DNA from 3 places in the Jeotgalicoccus sp. S0W5 genome. Region 3 is predicted to be linked to each of the others. Evidence: riboswitches for the same ligand, from Rfam matches in the RefSeq annotation. Region 3 holds a riboswitch; each other region holds the start of a gene.

Region 1 (11,034 bases), on a different contig from region 3:
CTTCAATAACTTGGTGTCGAAAGTGGATATGCCCCATAACGCTGTATTTAATATCATAGTCCCCATAAAATGTGTCAAAGTCTGACGTACCAATAAAGGCGTTGTAGTAATCAAATAAGCGGTTTGGCATGGGAACTCTAAATGCTTTATGTGTTGCGACATGGGTCATTAAAATAATTTTCTTATCCTTTATCATTTCCAAATCATGTGCAGCTTTTTCTGCAAATTCTAAAGATATCTCTGGATCGCTTTTTCCCCAATCTACACGTACTAAATCTTGCCATGTTCCACCGTAATAACTGCGTTCTTCTAGACGTGATTTAGAAAAGCGGTCACTTGCGTAAGTATAGTCGTACCAAGCGGCATTCATAACGATTGCCCAGCCGTTACCTAGATCTACAGGTTCGCCTTCTTTATAATACTTCGTGCTTTTGAAGAATTGATGTATCTCCTGTGTCGTCTTATCATCTCCTGATTGATTCCAAAAATCATGGTTGCCTGGCACAAAGTAAATCACAACGCCTGTCATTTGTTCCAGTGCCTGCATGAAACGATAAGACCGCATATGATCATTTGAAATATCGCCCGCTATCAACAACACATCGAGTGATTGACGATTCACCTCATTTGCCAAGGTTAAGGTAAAATCCTTCTGTTGTAGTTTTTCATCATTGTATCGATCAATATGCAAATCAGAAATCACACCAATTTTCATACTTCTTTTCGCTCCTGTAATATGTCGAATTATATATATTATATATGATACCCTTACAAAATTTTAATAATTCGCATCAAGAAAAAAAGCCACCGGTTTTTACCAGCGGCCGATATTCAAATGTTCTATTCACCTTCGTCATCTGATTCAGTATCTTCTGACTCTGTATCTTCTGATTCTGTGCCTTCAGTCTCTGTTTCAGTTCCTTCTGTACCAGATTCTTCTGTTTCTGTACCTTCCTCTGTACCTTCTTCTTCAGAACCGCCTCCGCATGCAGCAAGTGCCAATACGCCTACTAATGATGTAACAGTTAAGAGTTTCTTCATAATAAATTCCCTCTCCTTAAAGTAGTATAGGTTTTCAGACTGAATCGTGATGTTAGTCCTAGCTTACCCCAAAGAAATTATGGAATACACATGTTTTACAGACCCTTAACAATTTAGAAAACTTATGATCTTTTATAACTGCATTTCAGCTAAATCTGCACCTCAAACTAGACATCCCAAGTCTCCCTGTTCTCACACATATCCCAGAACATATACTCGTACTTACTCGTCTTTACAACAATATCTTCCAAGACCTTCAGCTCACGTTCAGGCTTCCCTTCGGCCAAGCGATTCATAAGTTTCATAGCATTATTATTTAAGGCAGTAAACTCCGCATCAGAATACATATCTACCCATTCTTTGTATGGATTCTTATCATGGTTATACTGCTCTTTTAAATGACTGCCAATAAAATTATAAGACCAAGCACAAGTTAATAAACATGCAGCTACAACAGCAGCATCTCCGCGCTGAGCATGATTTAGCATATAAGATGTATAAGCCGTATTCACAGCTGATGCTTCTGTCTCCAACAATTCATCCTCAGATATACCAAAGCGTTTTGAAAAAGATCGGTGTAAATCCATCTCCCCGAACAAAGTCCCATGTAATAACTCTGTAAACAAGTTCATCGTCTCTAGATCTGGTGCCTTCTCTGCACCAATCGCCATTAAACGAGAATACTCCACAAGATAGACGTAATCCTGCTTTAACCAGTGCTGAAACTTCTCATTATCAAGCGAGCCATCCCCTAAACCTTTAACAAAAGGATGTTCCAAATAAGAAGACCAAATCCCTTCCACACGCGTCCATAAACGTTCAGTAAACATTAAAACTCCCCTTCCGACCAGACAAGATAAAAACCCGAACCTGTTGAGAGGTCCGAGTCCATTAGAAAGGTGTCGCCAAAATTTATCGACACAGACTTCCCTAACGCAGGTCCTAACCTACAGGTTCAAAGGGTCGATTGTTCATCTCTCAGCACAAAAGTGCACCCCTAGTCTTTATTATTTAATTTGTAGGTGAGCAAAAAGGCAAAACTTAACACCCAAAAGTTTTTGAGGGAAACTCCATCGAAAGAGATAATCATCACTATGATTGTCCATCAGTCGTTTGATTCGAATTCTTAAATCGTAACAGATAAATAAAACGTAAATTGTAATCCATCAAATTCTCGATTTAAAATAGGTCTCTTTCTACCAATACATGACTTATATGCTTGTTAGTGTGACGTCAATCGTTTCAGTACTGTTAAATTTATCGATTAAGATTGATTTTTTGTTAACGAGTGTTTCAAGTTCTGACAGATATTCTTTGATCTCATCTTCATTGATGATACCCTCTTCAACAATACCTACCCCAGATATAGTCTTAACACGTTCACGACCATAGCCAAAAGTAATATTGTTCTTTATATTGTTGATGATACCACGTTCAATTTTCAATGACTCTAAGGCACTAGATGCGGTTATTTCAGTGCCGTCAAGAACCACTGTAGCTGTAGAATTTTTGTGGTGAATTGCTGTTTTTAAAGTTACTAAATCATTTCTCAATTGCTTTACTTTAGCTAGTGATTCATTAACTTTAGAAAGCTTATCTGCATGATCAATTTTTTCATTGTTAACCGAAATAGGCACTCGGTACTCTGTACTGAATTTCTCATATTCATTAGCGAGTTCGGTTCTAAGATTACTTACAGTAAAAATTGCTTCTTGTAGAGTGACTGTTGTCATCATAACCTCCAAATTTCATTCTTTATTTAACATTATCGATTAGTACAATCTTTTGCAAATAATTAAACAAAAAAACCAACTCTTGTAGAGTTGGTTGAAACAGCCGACAACGAGAATCGAACTCGTATTGCAGCCTTACCATGGCTGTGTTCTACCATTAAACTATGTCGGCATAAGTAATCAATACACTTTACTATAGTATAAATGGCAAATTATTTCTAGTCTATTTATAAGAAAATAAGAGAACACAGCATGTTGTTTAAAAGTCTTACTTAAAAGTTTTATATAAGAAGTCCAAATCTTCTTTTATTGCACTTATATCATTACCAAGATCATAGTTATATTCAAGAACTAAGTCCGCTTCTGGTGTATACATATTATACAATTTAACAAAGTCTTCAAAATCTAATGAACCATCATGAATTCTATTATGATCATCTCTCCCTTCAACATTATTATGCAAGTGATAATGCGTAATTTGCTCCTTTAAAGAAGAAATAATATTTTCAAGACTCCAGTTATTAGCATTAACGTGGCCAATATCGATAAGTAGATTATTTCCCTCTTCTTTACACATACTTATAAATTCTTCTTCATCAAATAGTACATTATTTTTAGCATAGACCCCTGCATTTTCAACGAGGATTTCAACATCAGATTCTTTACAAATGTCATCCAATTCATGAAGATTTTTTTGACTTTCAACTATTGATGAAGCTTTATTCTCATCAGTAATTTTTTTGTTATTATGATGAAAAACAAGATGCTTGATATTTAAGTCTTCACAGATTTCTAAGGTTTGTTCAATCTGGTCTATGGCATATTTATAAGCATCTGTACCTTTCTCTGCACTATGCTCCACCTTAAAATACGGACCATGCATGGACAAGGGTCTGTCTTTGATTAGCGATTTAATTTCGGCTAATTCATCTTTAAATCTTTTATCTTCAAAATTCGGGAACAGTTCAAGTCCAAAATCGAATGTATCATAATCAACTAGTAATTCTTTTAGTGGCTTAAAGCCAGTAGTAATAAATGCGTTTGTACTAAGTAAAATATTCATTATAAATCCTCCATCAAATATTTATAGTTTGTTTCTGTTTCTTTATCAAAGAAGTGAACATGTTCTCGATTAACGATAACCGACACCTCGTCTTGATTAATGATTGTGTTAGACATTACAATAATTTCTGTTGCACCAATTTGAATGGTGTGAGCGACCTCTGCTCCAAAATTTTCTCTAAAAATGACTTTCCCTTTGATGTCCCCATCATCATTTTCACTAATCTTCATATTTTCCGGTCTAATACCGAGATATACTTTCTTACCTTCTAATTCTTTGCCCACTCCATTGATACTACTAATATCTATGGATTGTTCATCGAAACAGAACTGCTTATCTTTAACAAAACCATCAAGAATATTCATTGGTGGTGAACCAATGAACTGAGCTGTAAACAAGTTCCTTGGTTGATGATAGACGTTATAAGGCGTATCTACCATCTGAACTTCACCCTTATTTAAAACGACGATACGATCTCCAAGTGCCATCGCTTCAACTTGGTCATGAGTCACATAGACAAAAGTCTGTTTAAATTCTTCATGAAGCTTTAATAACTCTCTACGAGCCACTACTCTTAGTTTTGCATCTAGATTTGATAAGGGTTCATCTAGTAAAAAGTAATTTGATTGCTTCACTGTTGCTCTAGCCAAAGCCACTCTTTGCCTCTGACCCCCAGAAAGATCTTTAGGCATACGCTTTCTATACTGTTCTAATTCCAGCATTGCTAAAACTTTCTCTAAACGATTTTCTCTATCAGTTTTAGATACTCCATTACGCTTTAATGCATAGAGAATATTTTTCTCCACACTCATATGGGGATATAAGGCATAGTTTTGGAAGACCATAGCAATATTTCTTTCTCCAGATGCTAGATGTGTTACATTTCTATCTCCAAGAAATACTTCACCACTAGTGATTTTTTCAAGGCCTGCAATCATCCTTAATATAGTCGATTTACCACATCCAGAAGGGCCAAGAAATATAGTTCTCTCCCCTTCTTTAATCTCTAGATTCAAATTATCTATTACGGTATTGTCACCATAACTTTTGTTTACGTTTTTTAAAATAATTGATGTCATTAACTTACTCCTCACTTAATTCCGCTAGATGAAAAAGTATTTATGATGTAACGTTGGAAAATTAAATATAAGATCAATGGAATCGCCATTGTTATCACAGATAAAGCCATAGCTACCGTAAAGTTTGTCCCACCCTCTGAACTTACAAATAGCTGTAAAGCGAGTGGCAGTGTATAACTATCTCTAGAACGTAGCATTAGAAGGGGCCAGACATAATCATTCCACGCCAAGATAAAAAACCAAATTGCTGTTGAAGTTAGTGCCGGTCTGACAATTGGTAATACATGATCCTTCATAATATTAAAAGTAGAGATATTATCTACTTGAGCTGCCTCAATTAAAGGTTTAGGAATGTTTCTCATTGCTTGCGTTAACATAAATATTCCTATGGCATCTGCTAATTGTGGGAGAATAACTCCCCATACACTGTCAATTAGGTCAAAATGAGAAACGATTAAATAGTTGGGTATCATAGTGACTGTAAAAGGAATAAAAATGGTACTGATTAGTAAAAAATATGTTGCTTTTTTAAATTTAAAATTAAAATATGTCAATGCGTATGCTGCCAGCAAAGAAGTTACTATTTTGAAAAAAGTGATGATGCTCGCAATGACAAAGGTATTCAATGTAATCTTAAACAATGGAATTGTTTCATATAAACCTTGATAATTCTCGAGAGTAAATGAATTAGGAATTAAATTAATTGTTGACACGAAGGCGTCATTTAAATGTTTAAAAGAGTTTGATACTGCAAATAAAATTGGATATAAGGCAACCACTATAAAAATAATGATTAGAATGTGCCATATAAACTGTCTAATTTTCATAATATACATTCCTTTCTACAAATATGAATTGCATTGCAAGAAGAAACATAAATATGATTAAAGTAATGACAGAGCTTGCTGCTGAGACTCCTGTATTAAATAGATCAAATGCTTCATGATAGGAGTGATATATTAGGTTGCTACTGTGGTAGTTAGGACCACCTTGTGTGACAACTCTAATCGGAGTAAATACATATTGTAGCCCCTGCACAATGGTCATAATTAATATGTAAAAACCTGTTGCTGAACTCATCGGTATGATGATATCTGTAAAAATTCTAAATTTAGATATTTTATCCACCTTAGCTGCTTCAATAATTTCAGTTGGTATCCCGACAATTCCTGAATAGAGCACAATAAAGTTATAGCCAAATACTTTCCAAGCTACGATTAGACTCAGAACGACAATAACCATACCTTCAGTTACTGTCCAATTCGGTATAGATAAACCAAACCAAGCTAAAACGATGGCGACCGGTCCTGATACTGGATTCAAAATCCAAAGAAATAACATGGAGCCAACAACTAGAGAAATTACGGAAGGTGTAAATATCGCAACCTTGTATATACCTTTATTTGATTTAATTAAATGAGCGATAATATATGCCATTATGTAGGTCAGTCCTGTATTAAGAATAATAAAAAGTAAAATATATATGAAGGTTTGGACTATAATTCTTCTAAATGTTGGATCTGTTAATAGTGCCTTATAATTATCTAAGCCTACATATGTTTTATTTGGAGATATTAAGTTCCAATCAAAAAAACTTAAATAAATCGTATAAACTAATGGCCCTACTGTAAAAATAGCTAATAGTAATAATGCAGGTGCCAAAAGTAGTATATTTATATACTTTTTACTCACCAAAAAGCCTCCTTATTTTAAAGCTACAGGAGATTGAATGGTCAATCTCCTGTCTTTAAAATTATTCTAAAAGATTGTTGATTTCTTCTTCTGTATTAGATACTGTTTCCTCAACATCTACATCTCCGCCTAGGATAATATCTCTCATATCTAATAATTTTTGTTCCGCTTCTAAGCCAGAATCTCCTGGGAATGAAGCCCACGGAACCATGGCATCCATCTGCTCAATGGCTGGGATCATTAGCTCATTTTCTTCTAAAAATGTTTTTAATCCTTCCTCACTATCCGATACGCCTTCACGTGGTGGCACATAACCCGTACCTTTAGTCCACTCGGCAATAGATTCCACACTGTATAAATATCTCATGAACTCCCAAGCGGCAGCTTGCTCATCTTCCTCTTGTGCTGTAATTGACAACATCGCTCCACCTGCTGGTACACGCTTTTCTTTTCCTTCCCAAGTCGGTGACTGTATTGCAGCAACATCAAATTGTGAATTTGATTCGACATTATTACGCTGTGCAATTGTCGTATAAAGCATGCCGACATTACCGTCAATAAAACTCTGAATGCCTTGATCCCATCCAATGTGTAGCGCTAGATTATCATTGACAAGGTCTTGATAATATTGGAATACTTCAATACCTTCTTCAGATGCGAAACTCGCTTTCCCATCTTCTATAAAGTTAGCACCATTACTTTCAACCATTGCTTGTTGACCCCATGAATCTGCTGGTTCTTGAATATAGACACCATACTTACCTGTAGTTTCATTAATTGCCTCAGAATATTCTCTGACTTCTTCCCAAGTTGTTGGGCCTTCAACATCTAAGCCAGCTTCTTCTAACAAATCTCTATTGATATATAAAACTGGGCTACTTAATGAATAAGGAATACCGACTTGATTTCCTTCTGTATTTTGACCAAGTTCTAGAATATTAGGTAAGAAATTATCTTCTAAAAATGTACTGTCTTCATCATGATAATTATCAATCACTTCCTGAGGTTCAACATACTCAAAATTCTCAGAGAAGTAATCTAAAAATGCCCACCCAACTTGTACAACTGCTGGCGATTTTCCTGAAGCAACTTCAGCTTGCATATTAGACATTAATCCTGCATACATATCTGGATTGTATCTCGCGATAACTTCTACATTATCGCTCTGTGCATTAAAATCCTCGACGAGTTGGTCGACAGTATTTCCACCTTGTGTTTCTGCATTGACGTGCCAGTATTCAATGACAGTTTTCTCTTCGGTTTCCGCTGATGCCTCATTTGATTCATCACTATTTCCACAAGCTGCAAGTGACAGAACAAATAGTGACATGAGTAACAATAAGTATTTCTTTTTCATAAAAATTTAAACCTCCATATATTTTTCAACTAGATAGTCGTTTAACTGATCAAGGTTATAAACGGTAATATTATGTACTGTTTGCTGATTAAAATGATTAATGTGTATTGAATCGATGCCAGAATCCACAGATGCTTGTATATCATTATGATAGTTATCCCCAATTTTAATAATATTATGCCCTGGAAATTTTTTAGCGATTTCTTCTATATGATTCCTAAGTTCAACGGGCTTCTTTGCATCAAAGATATACATATCAAAGTCGCCATTAAGGTTTAAATAATCTATAAATGGTGTCGCACTCACTTCCGGTGAGTTTGTCATTAATACCTTTGGTAACTTTAGATTCTTAATCGTATTGATTAGCTCGAAGTTGATTGAAATCTCCTGATTATTAATCATTTTTTCTCTTGTTTTAAGAAATGCTTGATGATTATCTTCTTCGGAAATATTATATTTATCTGCAATATAAAAGAGGATTTGCCATACATCACCAAGCGCTTTTTCTTTGTATAAAAATTCTTTTTGATCCGGCATAGAGAATTGCTCAGCAATCTGCTTATAATCCTCCAACATCTCCGCTCTTTTACTTTCCACAACTGTTAAATTATTAATATATGTGTCGATAAAATCTTCCGAGTAATATAATGTGCCATCCATGTCAAATACTAATACGTCGCTAGTCACAGAGTTTCTCCTTTAATATATATTTACTTTTAAAGTGTGGCGCCTATCATTCCCTCCTTAAAATAAGAGAGACCAATACTGACATTTCAACTGAATGTCAATATTGGTCTCTCTATCGCACCATTTGCTATTCACTTTTCAATAATTATAATAACTAGTGAATATTAATTTTTGTTGATTATTTTGTTAATAATTGTTAGAAATATATTTCCACATATTAATATTAGAAGTGGAGACAGCTTCTGCACCATGTTCAAGCGCTCTTTCAAAAACGTAATCGTAATTGACTAAGCCACCTGTAATGATTGGTATATCTGTATGCTTTTTTATTTCAGGAATTAAATCTGAAACTAGAGCGGGCATGATTTCTAAATAGTCAGGTTGATTTTTTTCTAAACCTGCCAAAGTTAAGTTCAACATTCTAGTATCTACTATAAATGACCTTTGTACGACTTCTAATTTTTCTTTGTGTGCCCTTTTAATATGACCGGACCTCGTTGTGATTATACCTTTAGCTTTAACATTATTCTTTAAATACTTAAAAGCATAGTCATCGACCTTCAAGCCATCTATATATTCTAAATGAATATAACACGGAATGTCCTCGTCATTGAGCTGCTTGACTATGTGCTCTAAATTACTAATGTTACCAAATAAAACAAATACACATTTCAAGTTTTCCTTAAATTTAATTGCCTTTTCTAATTGTTTAAAATTTAATACTGCAGCGATTAGTTTTTTATCTGCTTTCATTTTTTCCCTCCATATTTAGTCCTAACTAATCCTCTATAAACTTCGCAATGATTGTGCCAATTAATAAGGCCCATATTGGTGCACTGATATAAAAGTAAGTAATGCCTGATGCTGAAATAATAAAAGCAAAAATCACACTCATAGTATATTTAGGATTGGAAAAACTCCGTTTTAATGTTGAAGAAAATACTCCGATTAAGACAAAACCAGTCAGTATTGCCATCAATGATGCTGGTAGATCAAACATTAAAGGAACCAATGCCCAAGCGAATACTGCAAAGATAATCATGACCACACTTGAAATAACTGAAGAAATGTAACGTTTTGATTTTTCTCCTGAGGCATGATCTGACGCAATAGTCGTCATCATTCCACCAACATTGGCAGATTGTCCGCCAAAGATAGTGGCACCAAGTGAAGCAATTCCACTTGCCGTCAAAATATTGTTGACTGGGACTTTATAGCCATTACTTTCCAAAGCACCAATGGCAGGTGTCGCATCATTTGATAGTATTAATAAAGTTAAAGGCAATGTGATTGAAATGATTGCGGAAATAGAAAATTCGGGCACAGTAAAGGTAGGAGCAACCGGAGTGGTACCTATCGCCGAAAAATCGAAATGATTCAAGACAAAATACATAATCACCGCTGTAAATACACCCGCTAACATTGGTGGAATAATTAAATCCCATTTTCTAAAAATAAAAAACACTAGAATCGTAGTCAGACCTATAGCTGGCATTTCTATAGCTGCAGGTATGATTCCAAATACGTACGATGAAATAATACCTGCCAACATCGCAGCAATAATTTCCCGGGGAATCCAGCTCATCACTTTTTTAAATATCCCTGATACACCAAATAAAATGACGATGAGTGCAGTAATGATATAACTACCGACAAGCTCTTCAAAAGTGAAATATGGTGTCACTGTGACTAAAAATGCAACACCTGTAATAGAGTGTGCGCCGACTATAGGCATCCGGTAGTAAAGGGACATAATGAGTCCAAGTAGCGCACCAAAAATATGTACACCATAAAACCAAGTGATTGTTTGTTCATGACTGATCATACCCGCATTTGCCGCTTCAATTACCATAACGGGTGGACCGATAATACCTAGCATTCCAGTCATCAAACCACCTGCAATATTATCTCTGTTTATATCATTTAATATTTGTGGTTTGTATATACTATGTTTCATAAAAAAGTCTCCTGTCTACTAATAACATAATGCTATCACTACTATAAATTTTGTCTAGTTATATTGAGATATTAAGACCATATATAAATAATTCAACCCTCTCATATATAATATGACAGGGTTGATACAAAAGTTTTACCCTCAAAACTAAGCCGAACGTTAGCAATTCTTGAGGCATCGCGTGAGCCTGTAGTCTCACACAGATGCTATTCGAGGCTGCTGAAAAACCTTTAAGATGTTATGGCAATAAGATTTAATTGTGAAGAAAAGAAGCATTATCCAGAAAAACATTCTGATAATGCTTCTTTTTATGTGTATGAGCGTGATCTACTGTCTATTTTTCGTTAATTAGTTTGATTATTCTTTTCATATTAGTGACAAATATTGTGGATGCTCCCTGAATATTCATGCCAAATAGACCCGAG
Region 2 (11,034 bases), on a different contig from region 3:
TCTGCACCATTCAACAAACAAGACTTAAAATTATCTACAGTAATGCCACCGATAGCCACTATCGGCAAGGTTGTCTTTTTTGAAATTTCCTTTAACCCAGATAAACCGATGGCTTGACCAGCATCATCTTTAGAACTGGTCGGGTAAACAGGCCCACATCCCAAGTAATCAACACGACTCAAATCGCTCTGTTTTAGTTCTTCTAAATTACCGACAGATAAGCCGATGATTTTATTATTTAAGAATGCTGGTAAATCTTTAGGATTGATATCAGCTTGCCCGACATGCACACCGTCAGCGTCTACAATTCTCTGAAGCTCTACATCATCATTAATTATAAAAGTGACCTTATATTTTTGACACAGGTCTTTTACTTCCATCGCAAATTTAATTAAATCTTCGCCACTTTTAATATTTTCTCCCTTTTCTCTCAACTGAAAACACGTCACTCCTGCCTTAAAGGCAGTTTCTAAATCTTTTAAAGGGTTTTTAAAGCTCGAAGATGAAGCGATGAGATATAACCTTAATACCGATCTATTCATGCACAGTCACCTTAGATTTTTGGTAGTCCGCTTCAGAGAATTTATACATTTCATCAATCAATTGAACTTGAAACATGCCTGGTCCTGACGTACTTAAAGCAGCTTGTTCTGCAGCAATGTTATATAAGCTCACTGCTTTAACAATAGCATCTTGGGTTCGGTCGACTGCTAAAAATGATGCACAAATTGCACCTAAAACACAGCCTGATCCTGTAATTTTCTCTTGGAATTCATGACCATTGTTCATAGAAATAATCGTTTCACCATTGGTATATGCATCGGTCTCACCGGTTACCAAAATTGGCACCTTTAATTTATCATAGGCAACTTTAACGATTTCTTCTGCTTTACCTTCTGCAATAGAGTCCACGCCTTTAGACTCAACATCTAAACCTGCTAAGGCCATAATTTCTCCTGTATTTCCCTTAATTAAATCGACCTTATGGTTTTCTAATATATGGTTGATGACGTTTCTTCTAAAAGTGGAAGCACCATATCCAACAGGATCTATAATCAGAGGTACTTGACTCTGATTCGCTTCTCTTGCCGCTGTTTCATAGAGTTCGATTTTATCTTCACTACAAGTTCCTATGTTGATGAGTACAGCGCCACTATGCTTAATTATGTCAGCCATCTCCTTCTTCTCGCCACTCATAATTGGTGATGCACCGAGTGCAAGTAGGCTATTTGCAGTGAATGGTTTTACTACATCATTGGTAATACATAGAACGAGTGGATTAATGCGTCTTAAGAGTTCAATCATTGTTATTCTCCTTTATATGAAAAATGATTTACCGGCCCACTACCTTGCCCGATACCAGGTGCATGTTTAATAGCATCTGTTATATACGCCTTCGCTGTTTTAAACGCATCTTCCTTAGTATTACCCTTAGCGAGCTCTGCAGTAAGTACCGCTGAAAATGTACATCCTGTACCATGTGTTTGATCTGTGTCGATTCTTTCACTGGATAGTGTCGTAATACGCTCCCCATCATACATATAGTCTGTCGCATCGCCGTCTAAGTGACCACCTTTAATAATGACACTTTTGGCCCCCATTTCATCAACGATGAATTTTAAAGCATGTTCTATATCTGATGTGTTTTCTATCTTCTGTCCTGTAATTGCCTCTGCCTCATGTAGATTTGGTGTCACAATATCAGCGAGCGGAATGAGTGTATTGATGAGCGTATCCATCGATGCTGCGGTCATCAAACGGTCCCCACTTGTTGCAATCATCACAGGATCCATGACATAAGGAATATCATATTCTCTTATGTATTTTGCAATTAAGGTCATCATATCCGCTTCAGCAATCATGCCCGTTTTCATTGCTTTTGGCACTTGATCATCAAAAACACTCTTAAGTTCCTTTTCGATAAAATCTATCGGTACGTTATAGACATCCTGAACGCCTAATGTATTTTGTGCAACAAGTGAGGTGATAACAGCCATGCCGTATACATCTCTTGATGAGAATGCCTTGATATCAGCAGGGACACCTGCCCCACCTGTTGGATCAGTTCCAGCTATTGTTAACGCAGTTGGTAAAGTCATTATTAGATTCCTCCTAAAAAATAAGCCCACTTCCTGAAAAGAAGTGGGCTTATCAAAACGAATGCTGTATTCATTTTATTCGCACTTCCCTCCGCCAGCATAACCTGGATCAGGTAAAAAGGGACAAGTTTTCACTATCTCAGCCAATTGGCGCCCCTAGTGGTAAATGTTATTTAAATGTATTGTATCACATTGTACTTTAGTGTCAAAGAAGATTCCGTTTCCTTATACATATTAAACCGATAAGCATCATCACAATACCTAGACTTGTAACAATTACAACTGCTAACTCATCTAAACCTTCTATAGGAACATCGCTCAAGTAATAAAATGGACTCAGTTTTAAGAAGTTTTCATTTAAGTCAATCAAACTTCCTAAATAATTAACCAAGAATATATATGCCAGATATATCCAGACAAATATATGAAGTCTAGCATATATACCAATGAGTAATGAAGAGACTCCTATAATAAATACCATTGCAGCACTGTAATTAATAAGTCCTTTAATGTAATCGACTTCTGTGAGCTCTAGTCCTGTCACATTAATACTAGCTAAATACATTCCAACTAAGGTCAGTAAATAACTCAGTATACCCACTAAGTTCGCGTAAAACCAGTGTATTAAATATGCCGTTGTAAGTGAAATTCTATTATTTAACGTCGCCGCGTTCATCATCTCTAAACGTCCTGATTTTTCTTCTATTAAAAATCTACCATTCACCATTAAGGCAGGTACCGTCGCAATTAGTGCAGAGATTATAAATAGTAAATTTATAAAAAACATGGTGCCATCTTGACCTTCAAATGCGGCTTTAAGCATATCATTTTGACCGATGACTTGATCAAGATCTCCAAAAATAGAACCGTAAGATAAACCAACTATAAAGAGACCCACTATCCATGACATCATCAAGACCTTACTATTGATGAAGGCTAATCTAAAGTAGCTTGAGATTTTTCTTTCCTTCGGTTTTTTATCGATATTAAAATAACCGCTTCCTAAATCACGCTTGTAAAACAATACGTAACTTAAGGCCACTAATAGAATGACGATTGAGAATGGCATGAGCCATAGTCCAGATGATTCTATACCATAGGCTTCTATACGAGACAACCAGTGATAAGGAGAGATTACAGAAAATCTTGTATCCACCACATCCGTCATTGCTCTGTACAGGTATAAAGCAAGGAGAACGGTGAGTGTCAGACCAAATGTTAGATCTGCACTTTGGAATAATTGTCCGAAAGAAAGCGTCAGTACAAAGAATGAGAGTCCAAATAAGCTCAGACCTAGTGCGTAATATAAGTTTCCAGGTAAGCTTAATCCTTCAACATTGATAAGTTGTAATCCGACAACTAGGATAAAACAGACAAGTATATTGATTATGATACCTAACATGATTTGTGAACTGATGATCGTCGATTTCTTCGTACCTGTCGTTAGAATATATTCCGTTAAACCTTCTTCCTCTGCTTTTCTCCCAATTCCGTTTGCGATTAAAATATTAAACAGACCATGGAAGATTGCCATAATTAACAACATTTGGTGCGCAAACATTACCGGTGATGTGTAATCCCCCTCTGGAATCGGTCCAATTAAGGCCACCATTGCAGGGTTATCAACGGTCATTTTCATACCTAAGCGTTCTTCTTCAGTCCCATATAGTGTGTTAAATACACTGGGTATCGACAGTGAGATACCACATAAAATCAGAAGCCATAAGAAGACCTGAAAACGCACATTACGTCCGATCAATCTAAAATATGTCATTTTGCATCCTCGTAATATCTGATGAAGATATCCTCAAGTTTTGGTGGTGTTGTTTTTAATGATTTGAGATTATAGATCTTCAAATATCTTAAAAACTGAGGAATATCATTATTATCGATGAACATATGGTAACCATCACTGTCAGATGAAAAATCATGAATAAATTTTTGATGTTTTAACGCATCAATATTATCATCAGTTTCGATGATATATTCTACTCGAGTAATGTGCCTAAGATCATTCATAGTACCAGCTTCTATGATTTTACCGTCTCTGATTATAGCAATACGATCCGCAAGCTTTTCAACCTCAGAAAGAATATGGCTCGATAATAAGACGGTCTTGTTATTATTTTTTAAGTTGATGATTTCTTCATGAAACACTCGCTCCATTAATGGGTCAAGACCAGTAGTTGGTTCATCAAAGATAAATACATCTGCATCACTGAGAAAAGCACTAATTAATGCAACTTTTTGTTTATTTCCCTTGGAATACGTCTTACATTTTTTATGTATATCTAATCTAAAACGTTCAATTAATGCCGCTTTTCTGTCATCGTTATGATAGCCTTTAGCAGCCATCATGAAGTCGATGACCTCACCACCTGTTAAGTTTCCCCACAGATTGACATCCCCAGGAACGTATGCAATCTTTTCAATATAGTTTTTATTTTCCTTAATATTTTTATCATTGAAAAGAATATCACCTTTCGTTGGTTCCAAAGCACCAATAATCATACGAATTGTCGTCGATTTCCCCGCTCCATTCGGTCCGATAAAACCAAAAACTTCTCCAGGATATAGAGTGAACGATACGTCTTTGACTGCTTTAACCTTGCCAAAATGTTTAGATAAATTCACCAGTTCAAGCATACTGAACCCTCCTTAATCTATTGGCTTAATTTTACCACAAAAAAACATCGACACTATAGGAGTGCCGATGTTGATTTTATCTTATAGTCTTGAACCACATACAGGCCAAGGTGATGATCCTCTTTGATCATATAGCATTTGTGCTCTTTGTGTTTGTTCAGCAGCAGATGCTTGTGAAGCAACACCTGAACCACCTACTGACTGCCAAGTTTGAGCATCAAACTGGTATAGGCCGTGATATAGACCATTAGCACTTACGACACTCGCGTTTCCGCCAGATTCACAAGCTGCTAAAGCACCCCAGTTTAAGCCGCTATTTGTATTTGTACTTTGTGCTTGTTGTTGTGGCTGCTGTTGTTGTTGTGCTTGTTGTTGAACTTCTTCTTCTTGAACCTCTTCAGCTGGCGCATTAGTTGTTGTTTCTTCAACTTTTTCCACCTCAGTTGCTGGTTCAGCAACTGGAGTTGCTGCATCTGGTGCTGCATCAGCGGCAACAACTAATTCTTTACCTACAAAAATAATATCTGATGATAGGTTGTTCCATTCTTTAAGTTCAGCTACAGAGACATCGAATTCTACAGCGATATCAAAAAGTGTGTCACCTGCTTCAATTACATATGTATCTTTTACTTCTTTATTGTCTTTGTCAGATGTTTCTTCTTTAGCTTCAGTTTTTTTATCTCCATCAATTTCTAATACTTGACCAGGAACGATAATATCTGAAGTTAAGTTGTTATCTTTTTTAAGTGATTCAACTGTTACATTGTTCTCTTCTGCTAGTACCCATAATGAGTCACCTGATTCTACTGTGTGTGACGCCGCTTCTGCCGAATATGCAATAGTAGTTGAAACTGCTGCAACTGCTCCAAATGCTAAAACCTTTTTCATAAGAATATTTCCTCCATAATGTTTAATTCATTTTTACCAATACTCGCCGCTCTTTTTCATTAACGATATTTATTATAGGGAAAAAAGTCATTACATAGGTTACAGCAATTTAAAAATTTAATCGTTTCTTTACAATCATATTACAAAAAGTTCAGTTTAATACAATTAGATTTCATTAATCTGAATATTTTATATCATAAAAATAAGCATATCTATGAGCCGCAGCAGCTCATTAGATATGCTTTGTGAGTGAGATGAATTGGTGCATCATAAGTGGGGTAAAATTAAGCGATTACTTTGTCTTTACTTTCTTCTGTTTTAATTTCTGCTTCTTCAACTATGCTTTGAATCACTTCAATTTGCTTTTCTCTATCAGTATTTGCTGCTTGTTTTGACTCAGTTATAGTATGTACGTACTGTTCACCGAGTGCGTCTTGGATGTTGTAGTGATTGACTGCTTGTTCAATCAACCGAGATGGATTAGAAATATCTGTACGATTTTGAATCTTTTCAGGCACTTGTTTAACACTCTCTACCCAAATTTCCATGCGGTACTCTCTAGTACCATCATCACTTGTAGTTGTAGTGGTTGCTAACTGTCCACTGACACATAATATGTCACCTATATTTGTCATTTCTAATACTTTTGGTACACTCTTTCCAAAGGCTTTACAGTAAAGAAAATGTACTTCTTTTTCACGACGACTATCTTTCGGCACACGAACTGTAGCAATAATAAATGCATTGACACTACCTTGGGCATTTTTCGCAATGACGTTGTTGCTAATAAGTTCACCGACAAGCAATACTTTGTTCATCATCTTATTTCACCACCCTTCCTGTTACCAATGTAAGTGAGGATGAAATATTCTGCAAAAAGCAATAATTTCATTTCCGCTTAGAATAATATACAATAATGACAAAAGACCACTTAAAATATAGCAAGAATTCAAAAATAGTAAATTTTAGCATACGAAAAAAGATAATTTGTATTTTATGAAGGGGTAATCAAAATGAAATCATTTAAGGTGATTGATCTAAAAATTATTCAAGAACAGAATTTTATCGTTCCAGAAGTACTAGATGGTGTCATCATTAACTTAGAAGAAGGCGAGGAACCATGGATTATTGAGATTGTGACCTCCAGTCATCTATCATCAGTGCTCACCAAATTAAAAGATCAACAACTTGATATGATGGTGACAATTACTAGACCGACCAACACACCAGCAAAATTTTCAGCTACTTTAATGGATATTCATGATAAGGAAGATAAAACCTCAGTTATTTTTAAAGGGGCGATAGTCACTCATGGTCCAAACTATGCTGAGAACCTACTTGCCTACCTTGTTGAAAAAGGGTATGAAGGTGAGTCTCTCATTAACGAATTCAATGTTCGTATGGAATCAAAAGAAGATTTTGAGAAAGAAGAGGAATAAAAAAAAGCGTATGACAACATTAAGTCATACGCATTTTTCTATTCACTTTTAACATCTGATATCGCAAATGTAATCTCACATTGGCAAGCAATTTCACCGTCTACTTTGGCAACAGCAGTTCCTTTACCAATTGGACCACGAATCTTCGTAATTTCTACGTATAGGTCAAGTGTGTCACCTGGTGTGACTTGTTTTTTAAAACGGCACTTATCTATACCAGCAAAAAAAGCCAGTTTCCCTTTATATTCCTCTTGTTGTAACAGTGCAACGCCACCAACCTGTGCTAATGCCTCAACAATTAACACACCAGGCATTACTGCATATTCAGGAAAATGACCTTCAAAGAATGCTTCATTACCTGATACTTGTTTAATTCCTCTACAGCTTACACCAGGATCAACTTCCGTTACTCTATCAATAAGTAAAAATGGTGGTCTGTGAGGTAAAATCGCTTTAATTTGATTATATGTCAGCATTGCTGTCGTCAACCCCTAGTCAAGTTAATGATATGTTCCCATGTTTCTATTCTAAATACACCAAACGGATTATCTAATATGCCATAGCCAATCATTAGGCCTAAAAAGATAAGCACAATAGCAACATATAGAAACAGTAAAATTCTAACTAACAATGGGAATCTACGGTGAACGATTTTTTGTTCTTGTTCTGCCATAGTATTACCCCTCTACTTTGATGTCACCAAATGCTCTATAGAAGTACTATCATCTGTACGTTCGATATCCGCACCTAGTGCTTTAAGTTTTTCATGGAAACGGACGTAACCACGATCTAAATGTTGAAGTTCCGATACGACAGTATAGTCTTTTGCAGCAAGTCCTGCAAGTACTAAAGCAGCACCCGCACGTAAATCAGTCGCTTTTACTTGAGCGCCAAATAACTGACCACCACCACGAATCACTGCGTGGTTATCTTCTAACGTAATGTCAGCATTCATTGCGGAGAATTCTCTAACGTGCATGAAACGATTCTCAAATATTGTTTCTGTGACGATACTCGTACCTTCAATCGTCGTTAATAAAGCCATCATCTGACTTTGCATGTCTGTTGGGAAACCAGGATGTGGCATCGTTTTAATATCTACATTTTTATATGTGTCAGCTGGAATAAGGCGAACATCATTGCCTTCTTCAACGAATGTAATGCCGATTTCCTCTAGTTTTGAAACGACTGCAGATAAGTGTTCAATGACTACATTCTTTAAGGTAATTTCACTTCTAGTAATGGCACCAGCAATCATAAAAGTACCAGCTTCTATACGGTCAGGAATAACTGAATGCTCAGTCCCTTTCAAGGATTCAACACCTACAATTTTAATGTGTCCAGTTCCTGCACCAGTGACATGACCACCCATTACATTAATGTAATTTGCTAAATCTACAATTTCAGGCTCCATTGCAGCATTCTCTAAATGAGTAACGCCTTCTGCTAAACTCGCAGCCATCATTAAGTTCTGAGTCGCCCCAACACTTGGGAAGTCCATGTGAATTTTTGTTCCTTGTAGACGACCATCAATTTTACCTTCGATGTAACCAGCAGTCTGTTGGAAAGACGCACCCATCTTTTCTAGACCTTTAATATGTTGTTCAATCGGTCTTGAACCAATTGCGCAACCACCTGGCATCGCGATATTACAATAGCCATAACGGCTCAGTAATGGTCCCATTACGAGCATACTTGCGCGCATTTTACTGACAAGTTCATATGGTGCGATGCAGGTAAGTTCACCTGAAGCGTCAATTGTAACTTGATTTTTACCTCGTTCTACTTTTGCGCCTAAAATTTTATTTAAGTTAGTTAATGTATCTACATCTGATAATTCTGGTACGTTTTTAATAATTGACTGTCCCTCTGATGCTAATAGAGATGCTGCCAAAATCGGTAGTACTGCGTTTTTAGCCCCTTCTATTTCAACGGAACCAGATAGCTTGTTACCACCTTTAACTATAATCTTTTCCATCTTCTCACTCCATAAATTCTCTACCACTCATGTCAATAATACGATGTTAACACTGCCTTTGTAAAGCGATTAGCTAAACATAATAGCCGCCTCTTGAGTATATCTGAATACGTCCATTATAAAGTTACTTAGCGCTGTCCCAATCAATACACTGAGCAAGATCATTAACATTCGTCCACGAGCGACTTCTCCTTGCTTGAAGAGTAGTTCAAGCCTCACTCCTTTTAATACCCAAAATGCGAGTATTATACACAGGAAGTGAAGAATTATATGCATAAATGCAAGTTCAGAATAACCCATAGTTTAATCTCCTTTAAATGAAAAAAAGACTGGATTATCCAGTCTTTTAGTTTAATATTTTGAAACCTCTAGGCGATTTACTGCACGGTGAAGTGCAAGTTCTGCGCGGTACTTATCAACGCGCTCGTCCTGGGCACGATTTAAGAGTTCTTCTGCTCTTTTTTTCGCTGCCTCAGCACGCTCTGTATCAATTTCAGCAGAGAATTCGCCAGCTTGAACAAGTACTGTGACTTGTTCTGGTTTGATTTCAGCAAAGCCTTCAGTAACCGCTAAGTACTCAAACTTTCCATCAATCTTAACGCGAAGGACACCTATTTTAAGTGGTGTAACTGTAGGAATGTGTCCTGCCATCACACCAAGTTCGCCCTGTACAGTTTGAAGAACCACAATCTCGCAGTCTTCTTCATGAAAGACAGAACCATTAGGAGTAACTACATCCAGTGCAATTGTTGCCATGATTTACCCTCCCGTTTTAGACTTCCGCACCTTGTTGACGTGCTTTTTCAAGAACATCTTCGATGCCGCCTACGAGACGGAATGCATCTTCCGGAACGTGGTCGTATTTTCCTTCTAAAATCTCTTTGAAATCCTGTACAGTTTGTTTAACTGGTACATATGAACCTTTTTGCCCTGTAAACTGTTCAGCAACGTGGAAATTCTGACTTAAGAAGAACTGAATACGACGCGCACGTGCGACTGTATTTTTGTCTTCATCAGATAACTCATCCATACCAAGGATTGCAATGATATCTTGCAACTCACTGTATTTCTGAAGTGTCTCTTGAACGCCCCTAGCTACATTGTAGTGCTCTTCTCCAACAATGTTAGGAGAAAGCGCACGTGATGTTGAAGCAAGTGGATCCACTGCTGGGTAAATACCCATTTCAGAAAGTTTACGCTCTAAGTTTGTTGTTGCATCAAGGTGAGCAAATGTTTGTGCTGGTGCCGGGTCAGTATAGTCATCGGCAGGTACGAATACCGCTTGAATTGACGTTACTGAACCAACATTTGTTGATGTAATACGTTCTTGTAACTGACCCATTTCAGTTGCAAGTGTAGGTTGATAACCAACCGCTGAAGGCATACGTCCAAGAAGTGCAGACACCTCTGAACCAGCTTGTGTAAAGCGGAAAATGTTATCGATAAATAGCAATACGTCCTGACCTTGTTCATCACGGAAATATTCTGCCATTGTTAATCCTGAAAGTGCAACACGCATACGCGCACCAGGTGGTTCATTCATTTGACCGAAGACCATTGCAGTCTTCTCGATTACACCTGAATCTTTCATTTCGTAGTAAAGGTCATTACCTTCACGTGTACGTTCACCAACTCCGGCGAATACAGAAATACCACCGTGCTCTTGGGCAACGTTATTGATTAGTTCTTGAATAAGAACGGTTTTACCTACACCGGCACCACCGAACAACCCAACTTTACCACCTTTGGTATAAGGGGCAAGTAAGTCTACTACTTTAATTCCAGTCTCAAGAATCTCAGTTGAAGTAGATAATTCATCGAATTTAGGTGCTAATCTATGAATTGGGTCACGACGCTCACTGGCTGGGATTGGTTCACCTAAATCAATATTTTCACCAAGGATGTTGAATACACGACCTAGTGTGTTTTCGCCAACTGGTACAGAAATTGGCGCACCAGTATTAACAACTTCAGCACCACGACG
Region 3 (11,034 bases):
AAGTCAGCATGAGGTACTCTTAAGTATTCTGCCTGTCCTCCCCAGTGATTACCATGAAGATTACCAAAACCGAATAGTCCACCATTATCTAATTTCCAGTTCGCTGGTGTTTCATTAGAATTGTCACACTGAGATTCCATGTCGTTATTGCAGTAGAAACATTCTCCACACCCAATATTAAAAGGTATTACCACACGATCTCCTTTCTTTAGTTTTTTTACATCTTTTCCTATCTCTTCAACAATACCCATCGGTTCATGTCCAATTACAAAACCAGGTTCCATGAATAAATCACCTTGATGATATAAATGTAAGTCTGAACCACAAATCCCAGATGCTGTTATCTTTATAATTGCATCAGTTGTTTCAATAATCTTAGCATCTTCAACATTTTCCATCTTCATGTTCTTATGTCCTTGATAAGTGACTGCTTTCATAAAATAACACTCCATTCTAAATATTATTTACAAGCATACTAAAATATTCCTCTTAACTTGACTTATAAACATAAATCTTTATAAAATCAATCATCTTACTACGAATATCTTCATTTGCGTTAATGATGACTATTTTATATAAAACTAAAGAGAAGACTGATAGTCTCCTCTTTAAAAAATGCTTATTTTAATAAATTTACAGATTCACGGTTAAAGTCTTCTAAATCATCAGGTGTACGTGAAGTGACGATGTTATCAGAAACTACAACTGATTCATCTACTACTGTTGCACCAGCGTTTTCCAAATCTTTACGAACTGATAAGAAACTTGTTAATTTTTTACCTTTTAATAAGTCTGTATCGATTAATAGCTGTGGTCCATGACAAATCGCAAATACAGGCATTTCATTTTGAACGAAATGTTTTGTAAATTCCCCAAAACGACCTTCTTCATCTCCACGTAACATATCTGGTGAGAATCCCCCTGGGATAAGTAATGCGTCAAAATCTTCAGGTTTTACATCGCTAATCGCTCTATCTACTGTTACTTCAGTATCTTCAGACTTACCTTTTACTGTACCTGTTTCTTTTCCTATTACAGTAATGTCATGTCCTTCGTTTTTTAAAGCCTCAACTGGACTTGTGTATTCAACGTCTTCAAAATAATTATCTAGTACAACAGCAATTTTTTTTGCCATAAATAAATTCCTCCTAAAGATTTTAATAGTAATATATACCCACTCCATAATCTTTAAAACATATGGTATGTCAACAGTATTTTAGACAGTTTTTATAGAATTCTTTCTTATACTCCTTCTTCCAACTATTTTGCACTTTTGCTCTAAATAGTAAGCAAGTGCAAAAATTCTTGCCCATACAAACACAAACAACGACACGCTATCTTCTCATGATTCTGCTAAAGAAGTAATGAGCGACGACACCCAAAGACCAATTGCGTATGAACTGAATAAAATAATCAAAGAAAATTTGAGTGTTTATTGACATAAGAGAGAGTATTCACAAGTAAGGATGAGACTTACTTTAAGAAGACTACATAAAAAATACGGAATATCCACTTGATCTTCAAAACTAGCATTAGATAATGTAGTCGACTAAGCAGAATTGATGGCTAGTGAATTATAATTTCTAAAAAGAGACCTAATGTCAATCAGATATTAAGTCTATATTCATTATGCATAAATTATAATTAACACGCATCAACGGTGATAAGCTTCAAAACGTATCACTTTGAACTACGGGTTATTTGTGGTAACTCTCGGCGTATCGTTTTTTGATGAGGTTTTCTCTTAACGTTCCACCGAAATTTGTAATAAATAGTTCCTTCTGATGACCGTATCTTCACCTAATTCAACACCCTATAGAAATAACTGATGCCTTTTTAATTCTTAGTCTACTATTTCTAAAACACCATAAAAACTCATCTATTTGAGATAGTTCACACTATATTTTTATACAGGATATTCACTCAGTTTCTCAATCATTTCTTGATATAAAGCATTGGCTTCTTCTTTTCGAGAGATGCCATGAACATTCATTCTGCCATCTTTAAATAAGGTCAGCTTATATTTTTTATAAGTCAATAACTTAACAAACGCACTTGCCCTGATAATTTTACCGGGCAGCTCCTGATTGAAAACCGATTCGTCGAACCTGAGTGTATATACACTTCCGCAATTAGATTGTACAGTGGCCAGCATATTTTTATTCAACTGTTCATATATCCGATTCTTACAGACCACACAGTCTTCATTCTTTAATTCATCTATATTTATCGTTTGAAAGCCGATTTTAAAAGTATCTACAGTAATGAGCTGCTTGGAAAAACCTTTTCCTGATAAATAACGAATGACTTCAGAAACTTCCATACTGGCAATGAGGGAAATTACAGGAGGAAGCACACCGTTGATTGCACAGCTTTCCCCTGTCGATGGCAGAGTCTCCATCAAACACTTTAAACAAGGTCCTTTAAAATCAATCCCGTAGACACTTCCCTTACTGCCTACAGCAGCACCATATACCCAGGGGATATCAAGCTTATGACAGGCTTCATTAATCAGAAATCGAATTTCAAAATGATCCATACTGTCAATTACAATATCCGGCTGATACTTTCTTAAGATTGCGGAGATGTTACTGGAATTTATTTCTGCATTGATCGGTACAATCTCAACATTACGGTTTATCTGACACAATTTTTCTTTGGCAGCATTAACTTTCAGCGTCATATCTTCTGCATCTTTTTCAGTATATAAAGCCTGACGATGCAGGTTGGTCATTTCAACAATATCCATATCAATGATGATGAGTTTACCTGCACCCATACGCACAAGCATTTCAGAAACGTGTGTTCCAAGTGCACCGGCGCCCATCACCATCAGTGTGGCTGACATCAGATTTTTTTGACTATTCTCTCCAAATTCATTAAACTTCATTTGTCTGTCGTATCTCTCCATTAAAGAAACTCCAGTCCTTCAGCAGGACTTGAGGCCTGTGCAGAATACCTAACCGGAATACGTCCTGCATCATAACCCAGTACCCCTGCATCAATTGAAAGCTTCATCGCTTCTGCCATTTTAACCGGGTCTTTGGCATTCGATACAGCGGTGTTTAATAATACCGCATCTGCACCCAGCTCCATAGCATAGCACGCATCTTTGGGTGAACCGATTCCTGCATCCACAATAACAGGGATGCTGGATTGTTCTACAATATATCTTAAATTCAATGGATTATTAATACCGCGTCCCGTACCTATAGGAGAAGCGAGCGGCATGATTGCATGAACACCAAGTCTTTCGAGTCTTTTTGCAAGCACGACATCGTTTGAAATATATGGACAGACTGTATAACCTTTGTCCAGCAGTATTTGACACGCTTCGTATGTCGCAATTGGGTCAGGCAGTAATGTCTTATCATCACCAATAACCTCAACTTTAATCATGTCACAGACACCCGCATGTCTTGCGATTTCTGCGATGCGTACAGTTTCTTCCACTGTTTTCGCCCCTGCTGTATTCGGAAATGTCGTGTATTTTCTTAAATCAATATTTGCCAGCGGGTTGGGCAGGTCTTTATCAAATAAGTTCATACGTCTGACAGCGAAAGTCAGCACTTCTGTACCTGACGCTTCAATTGCAGCGGCCTGTATTTTCTCATCTGAGAACTTTCCAGTACCTAAAAATAGCCTTGAGTTAAATTTTAAATCTCCAATTTCTAACATATTATCCGCCTCCTACAAATTCTAATAATTCAAGTCGATCATTATTTTTCACTGCTTGTTGTTTAAATACAATTTTTTTTATCAATTCCCCATTGTGTTCCACTACAATACGATTATCATCTACATCCAGGTGGTCCAGCAGGGTAGCTATGGTAATATCCTTTTCAAAATAATGGAGTTCTCCGTTGACGGTGCACTGCATATTGTTTCATCCTTTCAAATGAGAGTTTTTTAAGTACTGCGACAGCTGGGAAATATATTAACCAAGTTATAGTGTCTAAGCAATGGAGCATTTACTTACATCAAATTTAATATTTGCCATTCTTCTTTTAATCTGGTGATTTGATTGGGTGATGCATCCATAAATGCAGAAATTGCCGAGATACCACTGAAACCTGCCGGTAATTGATTGATAGTTGTTAAATTGATACCGCCAAGTGCAACGACCGGAATTTCATAAGAAAGTGCATCACGTACTTCTTGATGTGTACGCGGCGGCAAAGATTTCTTTGAACTCGATTCAAATATATGCCCGTATAATACAAAGTCGAGATGATTGTCCTGTGCTTTCTTGACAGATTCAGATGAATGAGCAGACATGCTGACTGAAATATCCGGATGTTCTTTTTTATACGTTAATGCAGTTGGATCGTTTTCTCTAAAGTGGATGGCAGTTAAACGAAAAGATTCCAGCAATTTAGTCGAAGTGTGAATGATGATTTTTTCTTTAGGGAAACCTGATTGAATAAGCTGACAAAGGAAAGATGATAACTCGTTGTCGGACATGGGTGTACGAAGTAAAAGATAATCGATACAGGATGAAATCGTATTGAAATGAACAATGTCCTTGGAAATTAATATCTTAAAATGTGTAATTGCAATAAGCATTATGTCACCCCTTAATATAAAAAAGCGCTGTTTTTCTATATAGAAAAACAGCGCAAGTATGCATCAACACATATTACTTTCGCCACTTTCCTACGCCAGTATGAACTGTATCAGGTTCCCGGAATCCCAAAGTCTACACTTTAATCTCAGCCTTTTTCAAAGACACTTCCAGTGGTCTTAACTATTTAATTTTCCAATCAATAACTTCAAGTTACTCTAAAAAGTTAAATATTGCAAATAAAATTATATTTTAATTATACTGATAACTATCTTTTAACATTTACTCAATCATATAAGAACTAGATAGCAGTACAGTTACAGAATTGAATTTGAATTGTGTTTGTTCCTATTCACATAATTTGTGATTTACTTGACGTATCTTCGTAAAGTAATACAATGATGTTAAATAGAATAGATTCGCACTAGGGGCGTTTTTATAAACTGAGATGAGGGTAACCTCAGACCCTTTGAACCTGATCCAGTTAAAACTGGCGTAGGAAAGTGTTACATCGATACAGTTGTATATCTATGTCTTTGCGGGCATATAATTTACTCTCGGTACGTAACTTTCCTATGAAGGCTGCGTATTTTTTTATTCTAAAAAATTATAGGAGTGATTTATTTGACAAGGACAGTTTTAGTAACGGGAAGTGGAAGAGGACTTGGTAGCTATATCGTAAAAGCACTAAGTGAAAAAGGTTTTAATGTCATAATTAACTACAACAACAGTAAAGAAGAATCAGAGAAGTTAAAAAACGAAATTGGAGCACAAGCCATTGCGATTCAAGCGGACATTACAGACCGTGAAGCAGTTGAGCAGTTAGTTAAAAAAGGAACTGAACATTTCGGACAGATTGATGTTGTTGTAAACAATGCACTCGTTAACTTTAAATTTGATCCAACCGCTCAAAAATCATTCAAAGATTTGACTTATAAAGATTACGAGCAACAGTTAGACGGGACACTAAAAGCTGCATTCAACGTATCACAAAGTGTAATACCACAGTTTTTAGAACGTAAAGACGGTGCAATTATTAGTATTGGAACTAATCTATATCAAAATCCTGTAGTACCATATCACGAGTACACCACTGCAAAAGCTGCTTTAATTGGGTTCACCAGAAACGTTGCAGCAGAACTTGGACAGTATGGTATCCGAGCAAATGTTGTTTCTGGCGGTTTACTGAAAACAACAGACGCAAGTGCAGTCACAACACCAGAAGTATTTGATTTAATCGCACAGTCCACACCATTGAGAAAAGTAACAACCCCACAAGACGTTGCTAATATGGTTGTTTATCTTTGTTCTGAGGCAGCAGATGGGGTTACAGGGCAAAACATCACGGTAGACGGCGGACTTACTATGAACTAGGCGGTATATATTATGAATAATTCTAAACAGTTAAATATAGGAATTTTATTGTATGGTGTGGGTCACCATCAGGCAGCATGGTTAGAAGACGATTCGAGTGTCAATGAATTCACGACAATTGAATATTATGAAAATCTGGCAAAAATTGCAGAACGCGGAAAATTTGATGCCGTATTTTTCGCAGATTCACAAGCCTTCCCCGCAGATAGTCCAACTGAATTACCAGCGAGTTATTTTGACCCAATGATTGCATTAACTGCTATGAGTAAAGTCACAGATAACGTTGGACTTGTTTCAACTATTTCAAGTACATTTAATAACCCATTTACCACAGCAAGACAGTTACTCACACTGCAACACATAACAAAAGGACGCATGGGATGGAATCTGGTGACTTCAATGACCGACCGCGAAGCACAAAACCACAGTATACCTGAATTGCCTGAGAGAGCCGTTCGTTATAAGAAAGCGGATGAATTTGCTGAAGTCATGAATAAATTATTTGAATCGTGGTCAATTGAAAGCTACAAGCCAGATAAAGAAAATAACACAATTACTAAAAATAAGAATATTCAGCCATTCAATCACAATGGTGAAAACTTCCAAGTTAAAGGTCCGCTAACTTTACCTTTAAGAAAAGAGGGTAAACCAGTGGCTATGCAAGCCGGGGCTTCAAAAGAAGGTGTTGCACTGGCTGCGAAATATGCTGATGCTGTCTATTCAGTTTCTTGGAATTTAAGACAAGCAAATATTTATCGTGAAAAATTAAATCAAGCCATAAAAGAAAGCCGTCGTCCAGACAACTATATCAAAGTATTTCCGGGACTAGTGACTTACGTGGGTAAAACAAGAGAAGAAGCGCAAGAAAAGAAAGCAAAATTAGACAACCTACTTCCAATTGATACTGCACTTAATCAGCTCGAATTCTTTATTCAGCAAGATACAAAATCATGGAAACTCGACGAAAAAGTACCAAAATTGCCGCCAGTCGAAGAATTCAAAGGACCTGTTGGACGTTATCAAACTGTTTTAGAAATTATAGAAGACAGAAATCCCACAGTCAGAGAACTACTCGGTTATCTCAACGCTGGAGGTGGACATTTAACACTCATTGGCACGCCTGAAGAAATTGTCGATGAATTAGAAAGATGGATGAATGAAGGTGCCGCAGATGGATTTAACTTGATGCCTCCAACACTCCCAGGAAGTCTTGAAGACTTCGTCGACTTAGTCATTCCGGAAATGCAAAAACGCGGCATTTTTAGAAGAGATTATAACGGTGAAACGTTTAGAGAAATGCTGGAACTCGATAAGTATTAAGCTGAATGATTCATAGGTACATCTCAATTTTACGTTGTGTTTTCATATTGAGGCTGGGACATAAATATCTCCAGAAAAAATAATAACTTTTGAGAACTTATGTCCCCGATCCCCAAGTACGAAGGTTATAAGGGCTGAATTGCTTATTAATATCCCGGTAAGCGAGGATGAAGTCAAAACTCACAAAAAAACATTAACAGCTGAGACTCAGGTTTTCGCTTATATAAATCATTTTTCTGCAGACAGAGAAAATTTAATTATTCATTCCAATGTCAAAAAAGAAATCAGGGTTCAGAAAGTGAATAATTATATAATAGTATATTTATTAATAGGTATATCTTTCGGCCATTTAGAAGTTTATTTTGTTAAAAACAAACAGATGAATAAATGGATTTACCAAGCCTTATTTTGATAGCTTCTACAGCTCTATCTATACCATTTAGTGTCACTCACTTTTGGTGCTATTTTAATCCTATTTCAAGTTGTAGTACTTATGGGATTATATATAGAGGATTTGATAAATAAAAATAGAGAAAGTGATAAGATAAAATTTAAAGACTTATAATTTGAGAAATTTCATTGTGTCTTGATACTTAACTCACCATTCTAACAATTTAGGGCGGTGAGTTTATAACAAGTTTTCTTGTCCTAATCAAATCTAGTTCCTGGATTACTTATGATACACTTCGGCTTATCATTTTTCGATGCGGACGTTTAACAATTTGATTGAATGTCACTTTGAGTTTTCAGAATAATCCTTCTAAATTAATGTAGTCTAACGACTTTAAATGTAATTTTCAAACCTTGGTATCTTCGTATATATACTACCAGCCCGTGTTATATTCAGTCATTCATTTCGATAAATCAACAGTATTTTCTAAACTCTTATATCCATCTTGATTTAGAATAGCTTCTTCATTTTCAAATAATTTTTCTACTGTAAGATCTTTATCCCAGTAGCCTTAGTTAGAACCAAAGAAGTTCTCAGCGACTCTTCCTGCTGCCACTTCGAAAATTTTACCATTATATTGATTATCTTTGTGAGATAACCACAAAACAGCATAAAATTTCATCTGGTCGTCATGAATATGGACGAACACGTGAAACGATTGGTCACTATGAACCGACCCAGAATGTTTTTCGCTAAAAAAGCAGCCCATCAGTCTATCTTTAACGACATCATCCTGTTTACAGCCTGGATGACGACGCTCGCAGCCATTTGGATTTCTTACGGTTACTGGCGAAGTAAACGTAAGGAGAGTAAATAACCATCTAAAAATTACAGCAAGGAACAGACACAGGTCATTAAAAACAGGGTTCAGTGTTCGAGATGATGATCTCAAACACTGAACCCTTTGTCTATCAATTAATGATATTGCTATTTTGATTGCATTTAATTTTTATGCTTTGGCTGTTTCTTTACCATTTGTGATGAATGTCACTGCAAGCAGTATAATCACAGACACCGGCAGCCCGATGAAGATGGGATGCAGACCGAAAGGATGTCCTGCAATCTGCCAGAGGACGGCGATAATCAGTCCGCTCCACATGGAAGCAAGACCAGCAGCCGTCGTCACCTTTTTCCAGAACATGCCTAAGATTACCGGTGCAAACAAACCTGAGACTGTCATCGCCGTGCCGGTCACCATCAGATTGACAATTCCAGGAATGGTAAGTGCCAGCACAAGCGCAATGACGGATATAATCAATACCGACAACCTGCTCCATAACAGCATCATTTTATCACCGTGGTGTGAAAAGTTCGGTCTGATGATATCATTGACGAGCGAAGACGACCCTGCCAGAAGGAAAGAGTCCGCACTGGATATGACGGCTGCGAGCAGCAGGACAATCATAAAGACGACCAGCGGAAAAGGGAATACTTCACCTACGACTCCGTAATAGACGAGAACTGGATCAATATTTCCAAGCTCGAGGCCGTAGCGGCTGAGTACGCCGATGGCGACAGCAACCGCACCGATCGTTACCGCGACGATCATGGAAATAATATATCCGCTGCCTGCTATTTTTATACTGTCGGCTGCCCAGACCCGCTGCCAGAGATCCTGCCTGACAAATTGGAAGACTGCAAGCGTGAGAAGATAAATCATTATCTCACCCGGTGTAATATTCATCACGCTGAGCATATCGCCTTCACCGGCAGATGCGGCCCGGTCCGCAATCGAACCCCAGCCTCCTGCAGCTATCAATACTGATGCAAACAGCAGGACAACACCGAGCACAAGAATAATTCCATGGAAAGTATCCTGCCAGATGACGGTCTTCAGTCCGCCGAAATAAGTTTTAAGCGTGAGCAGTACCCAGCCGATGATAATTCCAAGCGTAACATCCAGGTCGAGAGTCACGTTCAATATCGTCGCGATGGCGACAAACTGCATACCGGTCATCGCACAATATGAAAATAGTATACTGATGACTGTCGGTATGCGCGCCTTCTCACCATAACGCAGTGCGGTATAGTCACCGATTGTGACCATCTTATAAGTCTCTCCAAGACTTCGGACACGATTGAGGACAAACAATGCAAAAATGATGACGCACATAAACATAGTAATATGTATCCACTGCTGGCCCATCCCGAGGCTGTAACCATTCTCCATGTAGCCGAGCAAGGTCGATCCCCCGACGCCGGTGCCGATGAAAGTCAGGATTAAAGGGAAGAATGAAACAGTTCTGCCGGCAACATTATAATCCTCATATGTTTTCGTCTTTCGGTTGATATACAGAGCCAGCAAAATCAATAATATGAAGTACACAAAAACAATGACTGATAAGATGATTCTCTCATTTTCATCAAACAAATAACCACTCTCTTCCTTAATTTTGAATTGTCATGGGTGTGATGAATTATGCTGCTAAAGCATCTTTTTAATAATATCATATCTTAACCTGAATCATCCATACTGCCACAGGAAACATTAAATGACTGAAAAGTTTAAGCAAGTAAGAACTCACTAAAATCATTCAAATTGAGACTGATGAATAACAATTTCTCAGGAGTACCAGTCCCTGATATGGTTTTACTTATGATATCACTCAATCTGATATATTAAATCTACAAATTTCTAAGAAGCTTGCGACTAGTTCGTCAATAGATGCATCACAACCATCTTCAATCCACTTCATTAAAATATTTAAAAATCCTCCTGTATTGTAATATAAAGCATATACCATATGAGTATCTTCTATTCGAAAATTAAACTTTTCTTTAACTTCTAAATGTATATCAGGTAATAACTGATTGAATTGAAGTAATAAGAATGGGGTTAAGTTATGTAGGTTAATTAATTTCAGAAACTCAATTTCTTCTAAACAAATTGAAAAGAATTCCCTAGATAAATATTTCATATTTAACTTATTTGCATACTTCAATCTATTTACATACTTTGTTTTTATTAAATTTATTCCGTAATTGAGAATATCTAGTTTTGAATCATAATTTCTGTAGAATGTTGTTCTATCTAGATCTGCGTTTTTTGTTATTTCAGAAATTGTTATTTTCTCAAAAGATTGATCTTTCATAAGTTCAATTAAACTTTCATAAAGCCATAGCTGAGAGTTTTTAACTGATGGATTGTTAGAATACTTTATTTTATTCATCTCCTAGCAACAAAAATCAAATTATGTTGAACTTCAAGGCAAAGTATTGAAATACAATTAATTTAAATATACTCTATAGTCAAAAGTTCAACAAGTGTTGCAGTTAGGAGTGGGAGAATGGGGAAGATTTTATCCAAAGGTACTATAAAAGTCGG

The links. Region 3 has a riboswitch for thiamine pyrophosphate ahead of EYB29_RS01675 (thiamine phosphate synthase). Riboswitches for the same ligand answer to the same signal wherever they lie in the genome.
Region 1: another riboswitch for thiamine pyrophosphate. It lies ahead of tenA (thiaminase II); the one in region 3 lies ahead of EYB29_RS01675 (thiamine phosphate synthase).
Region 2: another riboswitch for thiamine pyrophosphate. It lies ahead of thiD (bifunctional hydroxymethylpyrimidine kinase/phosphomethylpyrimidine kinase); the one in region 3 lies ahead of EYB29_RS01675 (thiamine phosphate synthase).

Annotation. Positions count from the first base shown of each region.
Region 1 is NZ_SIRQ01000004.1:106,270-117,303, forward strand. Features, by position in the region: gene EYB29_RS07000 (metallophosphoesterase) at 1-715, opposite strand, end outside; gene EYB29_RS07005 (hypothetical protein) at 841-1,041, opposite strand; gene tenA (thiaminase II) at 1,209-1,871, opposite strand; TPP riboswitch at 1,952-2,050, opposite strand; gene EYB29_RS07015 (hypothetical protein) at 2,253-2,774, opposite strand; tRNA gene EYB29_RS07020 (tRNA-Thr) at 2,876-2,946, opposite strand; gene EYB29_RS07025 (sugar phosphate isomerase/epimerase family protein) at 3,043-3,837, opposite strand; gene EYB29_RS07030 (ABC transporter ATP-binding protein) at 3,837-4,916, opposite strand; gene EYB29_RS07035 (carbohydrate ABC transporter permease) at 4,928-5,743, opposite strand; gene EYB29_RS07040 (carbohydrate ABC transporter permease) at 5,733-6,608, opposite strand; gene EYB29_RS07045 (ABC transporter substrate-binding protein) at 6,670-7,965, opposite strand; gene EYB29_RS07050 (HAD family hydrolase) at 7,972-8,652, opposite strand; gene EYB29_RS07055 (glycerol-3-phosphate responsive antiterminator) at 8,839-9,405, opposite strand; gene EYB29_RS07060 (benzoate/H(+) symporter BenE family transporter) at 9,431-10,609, opposite strand; gene EYB29_RS07065 (transposase) at 10,944-11,034, opposite strand, start outside.
Region 2 is NZ_SIRQ01000004.1:19,812-30,845, forward strand. Features, by position in the region: gene thiE (thiamine phosphate synthase) at 1-542, opposite strand, end outside; gene thiM (hydroxyethylthiazole kinase) at 535-1,305, opposite strand; gene thiD (bifunctional hydroxymethylpyrimidine kinase/phosphomethylpyrimidine kinase) at 1,308-2,102, opposite strand; TPP riboswitch at 2,169-2,267, opposite strand; gene EYB29_RS06550 (ABC transporter permease) at 2,305-3,873, opposite strand; gene EYB29_RS06555 (ABC transporter ATP-binding protein) at 3,870-4,745, opposite strand; gene EYB29_RS06560 (transglycosylase family protein) at 4,827-5,633, opposite strand; gene EYB29_RS06565 (single-stranded DNA-binding protein) at 5,918-6,454, opposite strand; gene EYB29_RS06570 (YwpF family protein) at 6,647-7,072, shown strand; gene fabZ (3-hydroxyacyl-ACP dehydratase FabZ) at 7,111-7,548, opposite strand; gene EYB29_RS06580 (DNA-directed RNA polymerase subunit beta) at 7,557-7,745, opposite strand; gene murA (UDP-N-acetylglucosamine 1-carboxyvinyltransferase) at 7,758-9,050, opposite strand; gene EYB29_RS06590 (DUF1146 family protein) at 9,120-9,350, opposite strand; gene EYB29_RS06595 (F0F1 ATP synthase subunit epsilon) at 9,402-9,806, opposite strand; gene atpD (F0F1 ATP synthase subunit beta) at 9,823-11,034, opposite strand, start outside.
Region 3 is NZ_SIRQ01000002.1:169,473-180,506, forward strand. Features, by position in the region: gene EYB29_RS01650 (zinc-dependent alcohol dehydrogenase) at 1-437, opposite strand, end outside; gene EYB29_RS01655 (type 1 glutamine amidotransferase domain-containing protein) at 620-1,135, opposite strand; gene EYB29_RS01660 (HesA/MoeB/ThiF family protein) at 1,907-2,911, opposite strand; gene EYB29_RS01665 (thiazole synthase) at 2,911-3,678, opposite strand; gene thiS (sulfur carrier protein ThiS) at 3,680-3,880, opposite strand; gene EYB29_RS01675 (thiamine phosphate synthase) at 3,976-4,464, opposite strand; TPP riboswitch at 4,637-4,746, opposite strand; TPP riboswitch at 4,981-5,083, shown strand; gene EYB29_RS01680 (3-oxoacyl-ACP reductase) at 5,189-5,938, shown strand; gene EYB29_RS01685 (NtaA/DmoA family FMN-dependent monooxygenase) at 5,951-7,258, shown strand; gene EYB29_RS01695 (hypothetical protein) at 8,377-8,526, shown strand; gene EYB29_RS01700 (sodium:solute symporter family protein) at 8,659-10,080, opposite strand; gene EYB29_RS01705 (TetR/AcrR family transcriptional regulator) at 10,316-10,801, opposite strand; gene EYB29_RS01710 (carboxymuconolactone decarboxylase family protein) at 10,997-11,034, shown strand, end outside.